DNA from 3 places in the Asaia sp. Ae19-3 genome. Region 1 is predicted to be linked to each of the others. Evidence: riboswitches for the same ligand, from Rfam matches in the RefSeq annotation. Region 1 holds a riboswitch; each other region holds the start of a gene.
The links. Region 1 has a riboswitch for cobalamin ahead of AAID99_RS14035 (HoxN/HupN/NixA family nickel/cobalt transporter). Riboswitches for the same ligand answer to the same signal wherever they lie in the genome.
Positions count from the first base shown of each region.

Region 2: it holds a riboswitch for cobalamin, as region 1 does, so the genes downstream of both, AAID99_RS03525 (TonB-dependent receptor) here and AAID99_RS14035 (HoxN/HupN/NixA family nickel/cobalt transporter) in region 1, are expected to answer to the same signal.
Region 3: it holds a riboswitch for cobalamin, as region 1 does, so the genes downstream of both, AAID99_RS08915 (DUF1636 family protein) here and AAID99_RS14035 (HoxN/HupN/NixA family nickel/cobalt transporter) in region 1, are expected to answer to the same signal.

Region 1 covers NZ_JBCHWF010000001.1:3,175,955-3,180,117, reverse strand. Annotated here, with positions in the region: gene AAID99_RS14040 (TonB-dependent receptor) at 1-1,004, shown strand, start outside; gene AAID99_RS14035 (HoxN/HupN/NixA family nickel/cobalt transporter) at 1,050-2,090, opposite strand; cobalamin riboswitch at 2,187-2,398, opposite strand; gene AAID99_RS14030 (NAD-dependent succinate-semialdehyde dehydrogenase) at 2,598-3,968, shown strand; gene AAID99_RS14025 (SDR family oxidoreductase) at 4,101-4,163, shown strand, end outside.
Region 2 covers NZ_JBCHWF010000001.1:811,048-815,210, forward strand. Annotated here, with positions in the region: gene AAID99_RS03525 (TonB-dependent receptor) at 1-1,954, opposite strand, end outside; cobalamin riboswitch at 2,044-2,245, opposite strand; gene AAID99_RS03530 (phosphocholine-specific phospholipase C) at 2,331-4,163, opposite strand, start outside.
Region 3 covers NZ_JBCHWF010000001.1:2,048,622-2,052,784, reverse strand. Annotated here, with positions in the region: gene AAID99_RS08925 (ATP-binding protein) at 1-840, opposite strand, end outside; gene AAID99_RS08920 (response regulator) at 837-1,556, opposite strand; cobalamin riboswitch at 1,675-1,880, shown strand; gene AAID99_RS08915 (DUF1636 family protein) at 2,016-2,396, shown strand; gene cobW (cobalamin biosynthesis protein CobW) at 2,393-3,415, shown strand; gene cobN (cobaltochelatase subunit CobN) at 3,419-4,163, shown strand, end outside.

The sequences.
Region 1 (4,163 bases):
GCGCATCCTGGTGGCCGATGCGCGATTTCGGACTGAGCGGCAACTACGCCGTTTCCGTTCGCAATCCGTCTGTCGGTGAACTCTATTCACCACGTTCGACCACCTATGAGAGCGGAACCGACCCCTGCTCGAGCGCCAGCATCACGTCTGGCCCCAATCCGGCCCTGCGCGCTGCCAATTGTGCAAAGGCGGGCCTGCCCCGGAATTTCACGTCAAACTTCGAATCCTACTCTTTACCGGGCTCAGCAGGAGGCAATGCGCATCTGCGCAATGAACATTCCAGAAGCTTTACAGGCAGTCTCGAATTTCGCCCTCATTTCATACGCGGTTTCGACATGAAGGCCTCGTTTGTCGATGTGAAAGTTGCTGACGCCATTACCTATCTGAGCGCCAGCAACCTGCTCGCTGCCTGCTATGATTCCGCCGATTATGAGAGCAACCCGTTCTGCTCGACCTTCAGGCGTAATTCCTCCGGACAGATCACCTCGTTCCAGTCCGGCTATTATAATATCGCCAGCTATGAAACGCAGGCGCTTCAGACGACGCTTGATTATATCCTGCCTCTCAGACGCCTCGGCCTGTCCGACAATTTCGGCACGGTCGATCTGCAGGGCAATTACGTTCATTACCTCAAAAGCCAGCAGCGTTACCTCTCCACCACCTATCTGCTGGCGGGAAGCACGGCGTCGCCCAAGGATAATTTCACACTCAACACCACCTGGCAGCGCGGCGCGCTCACGGCGCAATGGCAGACGATGTGGTACGGGCCGAGCCTTTTCATGCTTCAGGTGCCCTCCACACGTTATGAGGCCAATAAGCGCCCGGCCTTTGCCCAGTTCAATCTCTCGCTCGGCTACGAAATCACGAAAAACCTTTCAACGAATTTCGTGATCAACAATATCACCGATGCCCTGCCGAAAGATTCCGGCATCTACAACCTCACCCGTTACTATGAAGCCCTGATAGGGCGCAGCTTCCAGATGCGTATCGGCGCCAGTTTCTGACGCCGCCGCAAGGCAAACTCATGTGTCGATGGGGCGGTTCGGACTTTATCCCCGGCGACGCCTGTCGACGCGATAAAAGATCAGCGAGGCCATCCAGGCCAGCACGAAGAGGCCGATCACGATAAAGCCGATCTGGTTGAAACTGTCACTCACCAGTGAAACGAGCTGCCAGAAACGCCCTTCGAAGCCGATCTTGTCTCCCAGCAGTTTCAGCGTTTCGATGCTGCCGATCCCGACAGCCACAATGACCGAGATCAGGGTGATGATGATATTGTAGCGCAGCTTGCGCAGTGGATCGACAAACGCCCAGCGATAGGCCCCGAGCATCAGCACGCCATCAGCCGTATCGATCAGGGCCATGCCAGCTGCAAAAAGCGCCGGGAAGATCATGATGGTCGCAACCGAAACGCCATGACTGGCCTGAGAGGCAGACAGGCCGAGCAGGGACACCTCTGTCGCCGTATCGAAGCCCAGACCGAACAAGAAGCCAAGCAGCACCATATGCCAGCTTCTGGAGACGAGCCTGAAAAGCGGCGTCAGCAGACGGGCCAGCAGCCCCCCCTTGGCCAGCAACGCATCGATGTCGATTTCCTCAACCGCACCGCCAGACTTCACATGACGCCAGGCACGCCAGGCGCCACGCAGCACGATGAAATTCGTTATCGCCAGCGCAAACAGAAAGCCGGCTGAAATCAGCGTGCCGGTCACGCTGCCGATATCACGCCAGGCGCCAAAACGGTCCTGCATCGCCTGAGACAGCAATGCCGTTCCCAACGCCGCCAGCACAACGATAAGAGAATGACCGATGGCAAACCAGAACCCTGTCAGAAGCGGCTGACGCCCCATCTGGATGAACTTACGCGTTACGTTATCGATTGACGCGATATGATCGGCATCGACTGCATGACGCAGGCCAAAACCATAAGCCAGCAAGGCATTGCCAAGCAGAAGAGGCCTGTCACGCAGCAGGAGGAAGCTCCAGATCCACAAGCCCAGATTGACCAGTATCAGACACAGGCCAAGGATCGAGATACGCAGACGCAGGCTTTTCTCAGGCGGGTTTATCCCCCCGCTCACCATCGTCATGAGCGCGTCATCCCTGTCCGGTGGCGCAAGGGGCTTTCAAACGCGTGATTGAACAAAACCTGGTCTCCGGCTGCCGGATCGTCCCGTCCGGCTGCCATGGCAGCAAAGACGAAGGCAGGTCTCCTGGCTCGCGGGTCATCATATCCTGCGCCTTCCCGGAAGCACGCTCCCAGTGGCCCGAGCAGGAACTCACCGCTCACAGTTGCGGGGACAGCTGCCGCCGCAAGCCCGATCCTGAGCGGATCTGCCAGCCCGTTCGGCATTCCCTTTTCACTCGCTTGCGCGAGACCTTCGACAGAAACGGAAGTAACCACTCACAGCCCTGAAAGCCAAGCCAATTCCCCTGTCTGATTCCCTGTTTTCTGCGCTGCATCGCCATGCTCCTGCCCCCGCTGACACAGTCTTTCGCATAAAAAATCACGCAACCATCCCGCGGCTCGGCCTTTCTGAAACCATGCAGATCACCCGACCGTGAGGCCGGGGGTCCTCAAGAAAGGAGCCATCACGATGAGCCTTTATCGGACAATCAACCCGGCAACCGGCAAGACCGAGCGCGAATTCGAGCTTCACACCAAGGCCCAGGCCTTCGAGAAACTCGAGGCTGCCCACGAGTTTTATAACAGCGACTGGCGCCATCGCAGCTTTGACGAGCGCAAGGCCATTGTGCTGAAGGCTGCGGAAATCCTTGAGCAGAACAAGGAAAAATACGCACGCCTCATCGCCATCGAAATGGGCAAGGTATTGCCGGAATCCATCGCGGAAACTGAGCTTTCAGCAAAAATCCTGCGCTATTACGCCGAGAACGCAGAGAAATTCCTCGCTCCGCGCGAGATTGAAGTCGCCAAGGGACGTGCCACCGTGCTGAGCCAGTCTCTGGGTGTCATCTACTGCGTGGAACCCTGGAACTTCCCTTATTACCAGCTCGCCCGCGTCGCTGGCCCGAACCTGATGGCAGGCAATGTCGTGCTGGCCAAGCACGCGCCCGGCGTACCGCAATGTGCGCTCGCCTTCGAGGCCCTGTTCGTCGAAGCCGGGGCCCCGAAGGGAGCATGGACCAATCTCTTCATCGACAACGATGTATCTGAAGAGCTGATCGCCCGCCCCGAAGTCCGCGGTGTTGCCCTGACAGGGAGCGAGCGTGCGGGCAGCGCGGTCGCCGCCCAGGCAGGCAAGGCGCTCAAGAAGACCACGCTTGAGCTTGGCGGTTCCGACCCGTTCATCGTGCTCGAAGACGCCAATCTGGATGAGGTGATCCCCAACGCTGTTGCCGGTCGCATGTCCAATAACGGTCAGGTCTGCACAGCAGCCAAACGCATGATCGTGCATGAATCGCTTGCCGACGAGTTCGTCCGTCGTCTCTCCGATGCCATCGCCGAGTTCCGCTATGGCGACCCACTGGAACAGGGCGTGACCCATGGGCCGATGAGCAGCGAAAACGCCATGAAGCTGGCCCTGAGCCAGGTCGAAAAGGCCGTCTCTAACGGTGCGAAGCTGGTCGTGGGCGGCAAGCAGCTCGACCGCGAAGGCTTCTTCATGCAGGCAGCGCTGCTGACCGGCGTGACCAAGGATAACCCGATCTTCTACGAAGAGATCTTCGGTCCGGCCGCCATCGTCTACCCCGTGGCTGACGACGATGCCGCCATCGCACTGGCCAATGACTCGCCTTACGGTCTGGGTGGCTCGATCCATACCAGCGATGTCGAGCGTGGCCGCAAGCTTGCCGAACGCATCGAGACCGGCATGGTGTTCATCAACGAGCCGACAGGCACCGCTCCCGAGCTGCCCTTCGGTGGTGTCAAGAATTCCGGCTATGGCCGTGAGCTTTCTTCGAACGGGATCGAGGAATTCGTCAATCACAAACTGATCCGCTCAGCCTGATTGATGATCCGGATATCAGGGGTTTTCACCCCTGATATCCTTTGCCACGGAACTAAACCTCACGTTTTCGCGATGAACACAGGCAGGCCGCGGGCCGCGCTTTTTTCCTTCTCCCGCACGAAGGTGTTCATCATGACGACTTTCCCCAAGCCCCCTTTCGACACCCCTCTCCAGGACCGTATCCCCGGTCAGACC
Region 2 (4,163 bases), 2.4 Mb from region 1:
GGTCCAGCGCCGAAGACCATACAGCCCAGAGATTGGCGGTTACCGCAGGTACGTTGGGCACCTGATTGCCTGAGGCGTCTGTCGCGGCATCGGGATAGAATGTGCCGTAATGCGCATCTGTATAGGCAACATTGCCTGACAGGCTCCAATGGCGGTCGAGACGCCAATCGGCCTGACCCTCTACCCCACGCGAATGTTGGCTTCCGGCGGTCGAGACAGAATCCTGACCTGTCTGAACCAGAACCCGAGTGCGTCGGATATCGAAGAGGGAGAGTGTGGTAACAAGCCGGCCCGAAAGCGTACTTGCCTTCACGCCGATTTCCCCCTGACGCGAATGGCTCAGACGGCTGAATTGCCCTTTGTTGGCAAGGAACAGGTTTGAGCCTGGCGGATCTTCTGCAGTCGTATACACACCATAGAGGCTGACATTGGGCAGAATGTCGTAAACCGGGCCGATACGGAAATTGGCAGGGTTGTAATGGCCCTTGAAGCTCGTTGCCGCGTTGAATTGCCCATTCTGATTGTAGTTCTTGCGGTCGAGCGAGAGCCAGTCATAGCGAAATCCGCCGACCAGACGCAGAGTACGGGTCAGTGAAAGCGTGTCTTCCAGAAAGAGCCCGGCATCGATCAGGGTGGTTGGCGATTTGCGGTAAGGATACTCCCCGGCGAAATTGCCCAATGCGCCGCCTTCCGGGTCAGTCAGCGAGACACTGTCGGCATAGCTGGCGTCGGGAAAACCACGATTGCGGATGAAGCGCAGATAATAGGCGTCTCCTCCAATCACCAGACGGTTCTTCAACCCGAAAAACGTGGAGTCAAAGCGGGCGTCAATCGTATCACCGACCTGATGCTGGTTCTGATAGACATAGAACCGGTCACGCCCGATCCGCCCCGGCTCGATTGGGGCATTACTGGCATCGACTGCGCCTTCGCTACCGATATAGCTGTAGGTCTCGGCATTGTCCCACCGCCGTTTGGCATAGGAGAAATAGGCCTTGTCATGCAGAGTGAGCCGGTCGTTCACGATCCAGTTCAGATGCAGGGTCGGCGTAGCATTGACCGAACTCGCTCGTGGGTTGGCAACATTGTAATTGCGCCAGAGCGAGGCCTTGCTGACAACCAGCCCGCTCGATGAATGCAGAAGACCCCTGGCTTGATCCTGAACGGCAGAGCCCGGCACCAGAGGGGCGCCGTAATAGGTGGAAAGCTCATCTGTCAGGTAATCCATCCCCAGTCGGGCCGAGAAATTCTGTGACGGATGCCAGAGCAGGGTCGTCGTCCAGTCATTGCTGTGCGGATCAGCGCCCTTGACGAAGCCATCTGACGAGGTGCGGCTGAAATCACTGCGTATGGCCAGCGTCGGTGACAGCGGGATCGACCCGCCAATGCCTGCGTTCCAGGTGTTGAAGCTGCCATAGGAAACCAGCGTGTCCAGATGCGCATGATCCGGGTCGGGGCTGCGTGTGCGCATATCAACCGTGCCACCCACAGCGCCTTGTCCATAAAGAACGGAAGACGGCCCTTTGAGAACCTCAACTGCCTCTAGATTGAAGGCGTTCAGCGGCCGGTTCACCATGGTGGTGGGGCCGAAATAGAACCCGTCGCGCAGGATCAGGATCTGATTACCGCTGAACCCGCGCATCATGAGCTGCGCCGGGTTGCCCGGTGACCCGCCAGAAGTGACGCCCGGTGCAAAATCGGCAGCCTGTTCGGCCTGGGCATAACCGCGCTGCGAGATGATTTTCTGGTCAATCACCGCAATCGAGGCCGGGTTATGCTGCAGGCTCAGGCCGAGCCTGCCACCGATGGCAGGCCGGGCATTGAGCCCGGTGCTTTGCCCGTGGGCGGTAATGTATTCATCATTCGCTCCCTGATCCTGCGCGACGGCCTGAGGGAGGGAGAGCAGGGGAAGCCCTGAGAGAAGAAGCGATCTGAAGGGGCGCAAAGGGCGCATGGTGGCGGATCTATCCGGTCTGTTCACGTCACTACGATGGGCAGATTTGCACCCGCCACTTCCGGGACACCCCGCCCATCAGTTCTCGTCCGTGACCATGGATGATGGCAGGTCTCCTGACTTGTGCGTCACCGAGCAACAACGTGCCTTCCCGGGGGGATAAACCCAGTGGCCGGGCCGCAAGGGCCCTTGTCAGTGCTCTCTTCACCTACAGTTGCGGGGGCAGTCATGGCATCGCACCATGTTCCCTTTTCATCCCGGCGAGCGGGAACCATCGCGCGCGACCCTACTGCCCGCGCACGCCCTGTCAATCAGGAGCGTAGCTGACGCAGGTCTCTTGTAACGCTCGCGTAACCCAAATGACACGCGCCTCTTCTCAGCTCGGGTTTGTCGGGCTTTTGGCCATATGGGGATCAGAATGGGACGGTGATTCGTTTTCGACATGTCCGGCCAGTGCGAGCAGAACCGTGCCCGCCTGGTCTCTCAATTCCAGGTGATACCAGTTCTGGCTGGGGCCCAGATCGACAATCTCGACGCGTTGCGTATCGGACTTGAAAGGACGCGCTTCACTCCTGCCGTTATAGAGATTACTCAGGACCGCCTCTTTGCTGGCTGGGTTTGATACCGTGAAGACGAGGCGCAAGCTGTTCTCTCCTTCCTCCTGTAGCAGGGCCACGCCGCTTGCGGGACGATGGAGGCGGTAAAAACCGTTTGGTCCGTAGATCTCGACCACCCCCTCAGGCGCGCAGGCGAACAGGCTGATCGTGCCTGCGGGTACGGTCAGATGCTGGCTAGCCATGCCCGTCTGGCGAATGCGGAAGACGACACCTTGTCTGCCGGTATTACTGAAAGTGAGTTTTGTCGGATCATCGGCATGGGTGGTGACGGCAAAGCGATAGGGCAGGGCGCGGCTCGGCCTCTGCCCCGTTTCCTGCACGGGCAGCCTTCCGTGTGACGGCACGAGCGGCGGCGGATGCGCGCAGGATAGACGCGTCTGTGGCAGATAGTCGTCGGTATTGGGAAGCTCTGCCGACCATTCAGCGTCGGGTTTCGAAAAATCGAAGACGGAGGTCAGATCGCCACAGACAGCACGCCGCCAGGGGGTGATGGTGGGACATGCGACGCCAAAACGCTTTTCGAGAAATTGCAGGATCGAGGTGTGGTCGAATACCTGCGAATTGACCCATCCCCCCTTTGTCCAGGGAGAGATGATCAGCGCAGGCACGCGCGGCCCGAGACCCACAGGCTCGCCATGATAGCTCTCACCTGCGGATGAAACAGTCGTGCTGCCTTGCCCCGCAAGCGCAGGGACAGGCGGTGGCACATGGTCGAAAAAGCCGTCATTCTCATCGTAATTCAGAATGAAGACTGTTTTGGCCCAGGTCTCGGGGTGACGGACGAAGATGTCGATGAGTTTCGAGATCAGATGCTCGCCAAAGCCGGGGGGGGCTTCGGGATGTTCCGACAGGGCAGCTGGCGGAACGATCCACGAGACCTGTGGCAGGGTGCCGCCTGCAACATCATGCTCGAAAGCATCCAGAAGGTAACGTCCTTCAAGCTCGTGCATGTTCTCCTTGTTCGAGCCGGGAGCGATGGCGCGGGCGTTCAGATAGCGCCAGTCCTTGCGGTCGAGGTTGCGGAACTGGCGGAACGAGGCGAGGGGGTTGTCGCCGAAATTGTCGTATTCCTGGTAGAATTTCCAGGTGACACCGCCCTCTTGCAGTCGTTCAGGGTAGGTCGTCCAGTCGAAAGGCGTGAATTTCGGGTTGTCATGGGCCATGTCAGCAGACCAGTTGCCGTCATCGACATTCTCGACTGCCTGCTTGCCCGCTGAACCGACGGCGAGCCCGTTCGTGCCGGTGAAGAAATAGAGACGATTTGGATTGGTCGGCCCGAAGATCGAGGCGTGATAGGCGTCGCAGATCGTGAAGGCATCGGCCAAAGCATAGTAATAGGGAATTTCCTTGCGGGTGAAATATCCCATGGTCATGGGTGTCTTGTGCGGTACCCAGCTATCCCACTCACTCCATGCTGCCTGCGTGCCTTTCCAGCTATGGTCGAGGCTTTTCAGGCAGGCGGCAGAGGTATGCACAGTGTCGAACAGGAAGGGCCAGATAGCCCGGCCCTTCTCGTCTTTCTGGGCAAAGACCGAACTGCCATCAGCCTGGCGTTCTGCCCGTGGGTCACCAAAGCCGCGTACACCGCGCAG
Region 3 (4,163 bases), 1.1 Mb from region 1:
ATCGTCGATGAATTCACCGCGCAGCCGGATACGGGTGAGCGGGGTTCGCAGATCATGGGAAATGGCTGCGAGCATGGTGGTGCGGTCGGTAACGAATTTGCGTATCTGCGCCTGCATTGCGTTGATCGTTTCCACCACCAGCCGGATCTCACGTGGGCCTTCTTCACTGAGCGGCATCAGGCGGGGCTGTGCACCCAGATTACGCACGCCATAGGCCAGATGTTCGATCGGGCGTGAGAGTTGGCGCGAGGCGATGGCGGAAACAGCGATGATCCACAGCGACAGCAGCACGGCTTCGAGACAGAGACGTTCAAAGGCATAGAGACCCCAGAAACGCTGCAGCGCGACACATAGGATCCAGCTTCCGTCGTCGCATTGCAGCGCCGCAAAATAGGAATCGTGAAAAACCGAGGGGTCATAAGGCAGGCCGGGCAGTTGCGAGACCGGATTGTCTACCTGAAAGACGGCAAGCCTCTCGGGCCGATGCGCCAGATAGGGTTTGAGGAACTCCCAGCCCTGTTCGATCTCGGCGGGGCGGTACTGTCCATGCAGCAAAGCCGTGGCAATGGCCGAGCCGGAGGGATACCAGCCAAAACGAAGCTGGTCGGTCGCCGCAGCTTGTGTCAGGGCCTGTCGTGACGCGGCAGGGGCAGCCTGGGTCATGCGGATGACGGTGGCTACCTGGGCGGGGAGTCCGGTCTCCTGAATATCCGGTTTGGTCCAGCGGCCGCCAAACAGGAAGAAGAGTTCAAGCAACAGCAGGGTGACCCCGGCAGCTAGCGCCACGGTCACGATCAGACGACGCGTGATCGTGTCGTCCAGAAACAGGTTTCGGCTCATGCGCGTCTGACCGTCGTGGCAAACATGTAGCCGCCATTGCGCACGGTGCGAATGAGGCTGGGATTTTTCGGATCGGTCTCGAGCTTGTGGCGCAACCGGCTGACCTGAACATCGATACTGCGGTCAAAGGCGGCATGATCGGGGCCGCGTGCCATGTCCATCAACTGGTCGCGTGTCAGCACACGCTGGGGATGCTCGGCAAAGGAAAGCAACAGGTCGAACTCGCCGCCTGACAGCATGACGAGTGCGTTTTCACTCGACCGCAACTCACGGCGGGCCACGTCAAGCTGCCAGCCCCCGAAGCACAGGACCGGTCGCGTCGATGGCGAACTGGGAGCAACCGGGTCGACGGTGCGCCGCAGCACGGCCTTGACGCGGGCCAGCAGCTCGCGCTGGTCGAAAGGCTTGGTCAGATAGTCATCAGCGCCGATTTCGAGCCCCACCACGCGATCGGTATGGTCAGCCATTGCCGAAAGCATGATGACCGGCAGGCGCGATGTTGTTCGCAGGCGCTGGCAGAGGCTGAACCCGTCTTCATTGCGCAGCATGATATCGAGAATCACGAGATCGACCGGCTGGGCCTCAAGCAGGGCGAACATGGCCTCACCATCTTCCGCCGTCGAGACGCGGTACTGGTGCTTACGCAGAAAGCTGGTCAACAGCGTCAGGATATCCTGATCGTCATCGACAACGAGAAGATGCGGCATGGGGGTCATCCCTCGTTCGTATCATGGAGCCAGACCGCCATGATGTCGGGGGCAGACATGATGTTTCAAGATGGAAATAATGCATCGACCGGCAGGGCCTCGCGCTTTGCATGGCGTGTTCGAAACCTGCTAGGACAGGCGTGACGGTGCCTCGCAAGGGGTGAAAAGGGAAGCGGGTCCGGGCAGAGATGCCCCAGTCCCGCGCTGCCCCCGCAACTGTAGGTGATGTCAAACCCCTGCCACGATCCCACTGGAACTCTTCCGGGAAGGGGGCAGGAATTTCGGGAGACCGGCATCACAAGCCAGGAGACCTGCCGTCAGTTCGCTGATTTCATGGACCGGCGGGGTGCCCGGATCGTGACGGATTGCATTTTGTCGAATGCGACAGGTCGGTGCATGCGCCGGCAATCATCACTGCGCCTTGTTTTCGGCCCCTGTTGCGGGGATGAGCAAAAAGCCCGGATTGTCATGAACGCGCAGCCCAAACCCGTTTTTCATGTCTGCCAGACCTGCGCCTCAGGCGGGCAGGCCCTGCATGATGCCCTGATCGAACTGGCAGATCCTGATCTGGTCGCAGTCGAGAGCGTGCGCTGTCTCGCTGCCTGCCGGCAGGGCTGCACCGCGACTCTCTCCATGCCGGGAAAATGGTCATGGCTGCTTGGTCAGCTGAGTCCTGAACTGGCGCCAGACCTGCTTGTCTATGCGCAGGCCTATGGTCGCTCGGCATCAGGCACGGTCATGCCATCCAGACGGCCTGACTCGCTGCGCGATATCATTCTGGGGCGTTTTCCTGCCCAGAATCCTGCTGCTCCTGCCCCACAACATGCCGTTCCGGAAAGCGTCTCATGAGCAAGATTCCTGTCACCATCATCACCGGCTTTCTTGGCGCCGGAAAGACCACGCTGCTGCGCCATCTGATCGCGCAGTCCAATGGTCGTCGCATCGCCATCGTCGTCAACGAATTCGGCTCGCTGGGCATTGATGGCGAGACGCTGCGTGGATGCAGCATTCCGAACTGCCCGGAAGAAGATATCGTCGAACTCACCAATGGCTGCCTTTGCTGTACCGTGGCGGATGATTTCATCCCGACCATGGAGGCGCTGCTCGATCGGCCGCAGCCGCCAGAGCATATCGTGATCGAGACATCGGGCCTTGCCTTGCCCAAGCCTTTGCTCAAGGCGTTCGGCTGGCCGAGCGTGCGCACGCGCATGACGGTTGATGGTGTGATTACCGTTGTCGATGGTCCGGCGGTGGCCGCAGGACGTTTTGCCGATGACCCTGAGGCCGTAGCGAAGCAGCGTGAAGAAGACGAGTCACTCGATCACGACAATCCGCTTGAGGAGGTCTATGAGGATCAGCTCGATTCCGCCGATCTGGTCGTGCTGAACAAGACCGATCTTCTCGATGAGGCGGCGCTTGCCAGCGTGGAGGCGGCTCTCGCTGGTCGCAAGCGCCGCGTGCGCGTTATCCGCGCCCGTGAAGGTCAGGTTGATCCCGCCGTGCTGCTCGGCCTTTCTGCTGCTGCCGAAGATGATCTGGCTGCTCGCCCGTCCCATCATGATGGCGCTGACGAACACGAGCATGACGATTTCACGAGCTTTGTTCTGCCCATCAGGGAGCAGGAAACTGTGGAGCGTTTCATCGCCCGCCTCGAGCATGTGGCGCTGACGCATGATGTGCTGCGGATGAAGGGCTATGCGCCCATCGCCGGGAAATCGCTGCGGCTGGGTGTGCAGGCAGTCGGTAGTCGCATCCGCCATGCCTTCGAACCATGGGGCAATGCCGCGCAGGGCGAGGGCAGGCTGGTCGTGATCGGGTTGCATGGGCTCGATCCAATTGCCGTGCAAAACAGCTTCGACGCTGGCTGAGCCATGCATCTTCTCTTTCGGGAAACGCATGATCTGGACGGGCAGGCCATGGCCGAGGATCTCGGTCATGAGCCCGCCGATCTCGTTCTGCTGTCTTTTTCCGAAAGCGATCTGCTCGGGCTGAGTGCCGTGCATGGCACGCAGGACCCCAGCCTGCGCGTGGCCACATTGTCTCGCCTGCGCCACCCGATGTCGGTCGATCTCTATCTCGAGCAGACCATTGCCCGGGCGCGTTGCGTGGTGGTGCGTCTTCTGGGGGGCACCGAATACTGGCGCTATGGTGTGGATGAACTGCGCGCCCTTTGTCGTGCACGGTCCATTCCTCTGGCATTCATAACGGGAGAGGCCACGCCCAACCCCGCGCTGAAAGCCCTGTCGAACGTCGATATTGCGCAATGGGAGCGTCTCGACGGACTGTTTCGTGAGGGGGGCGCCCGCAATCTGCGATGCGCCCTGACCCTTATGGCCAGCCTTGCCGGGCTGGCGCCGGATGATGGCGCTATTGCCGAGGCCCTGCCGCCCGCCGGTGTCTATCGTCGGCTTGGCACAGAGCGGACAAGCCGAGTTCTGCTGGTATTCTATCGCGCTCACCTGCTCGCGGCCGATCTCGACGGGGTCGATGCCCTTGCCGAGGCGCTATATGAATCCGGTCTTGGCGTTGACCTGATCTATGTGGCCTCGCTCCGTGCGCCGAGCGTCCTGCCTTTTGTTGATCGCTGGATGATGGAAGAGCCGCCGGAGATCATTC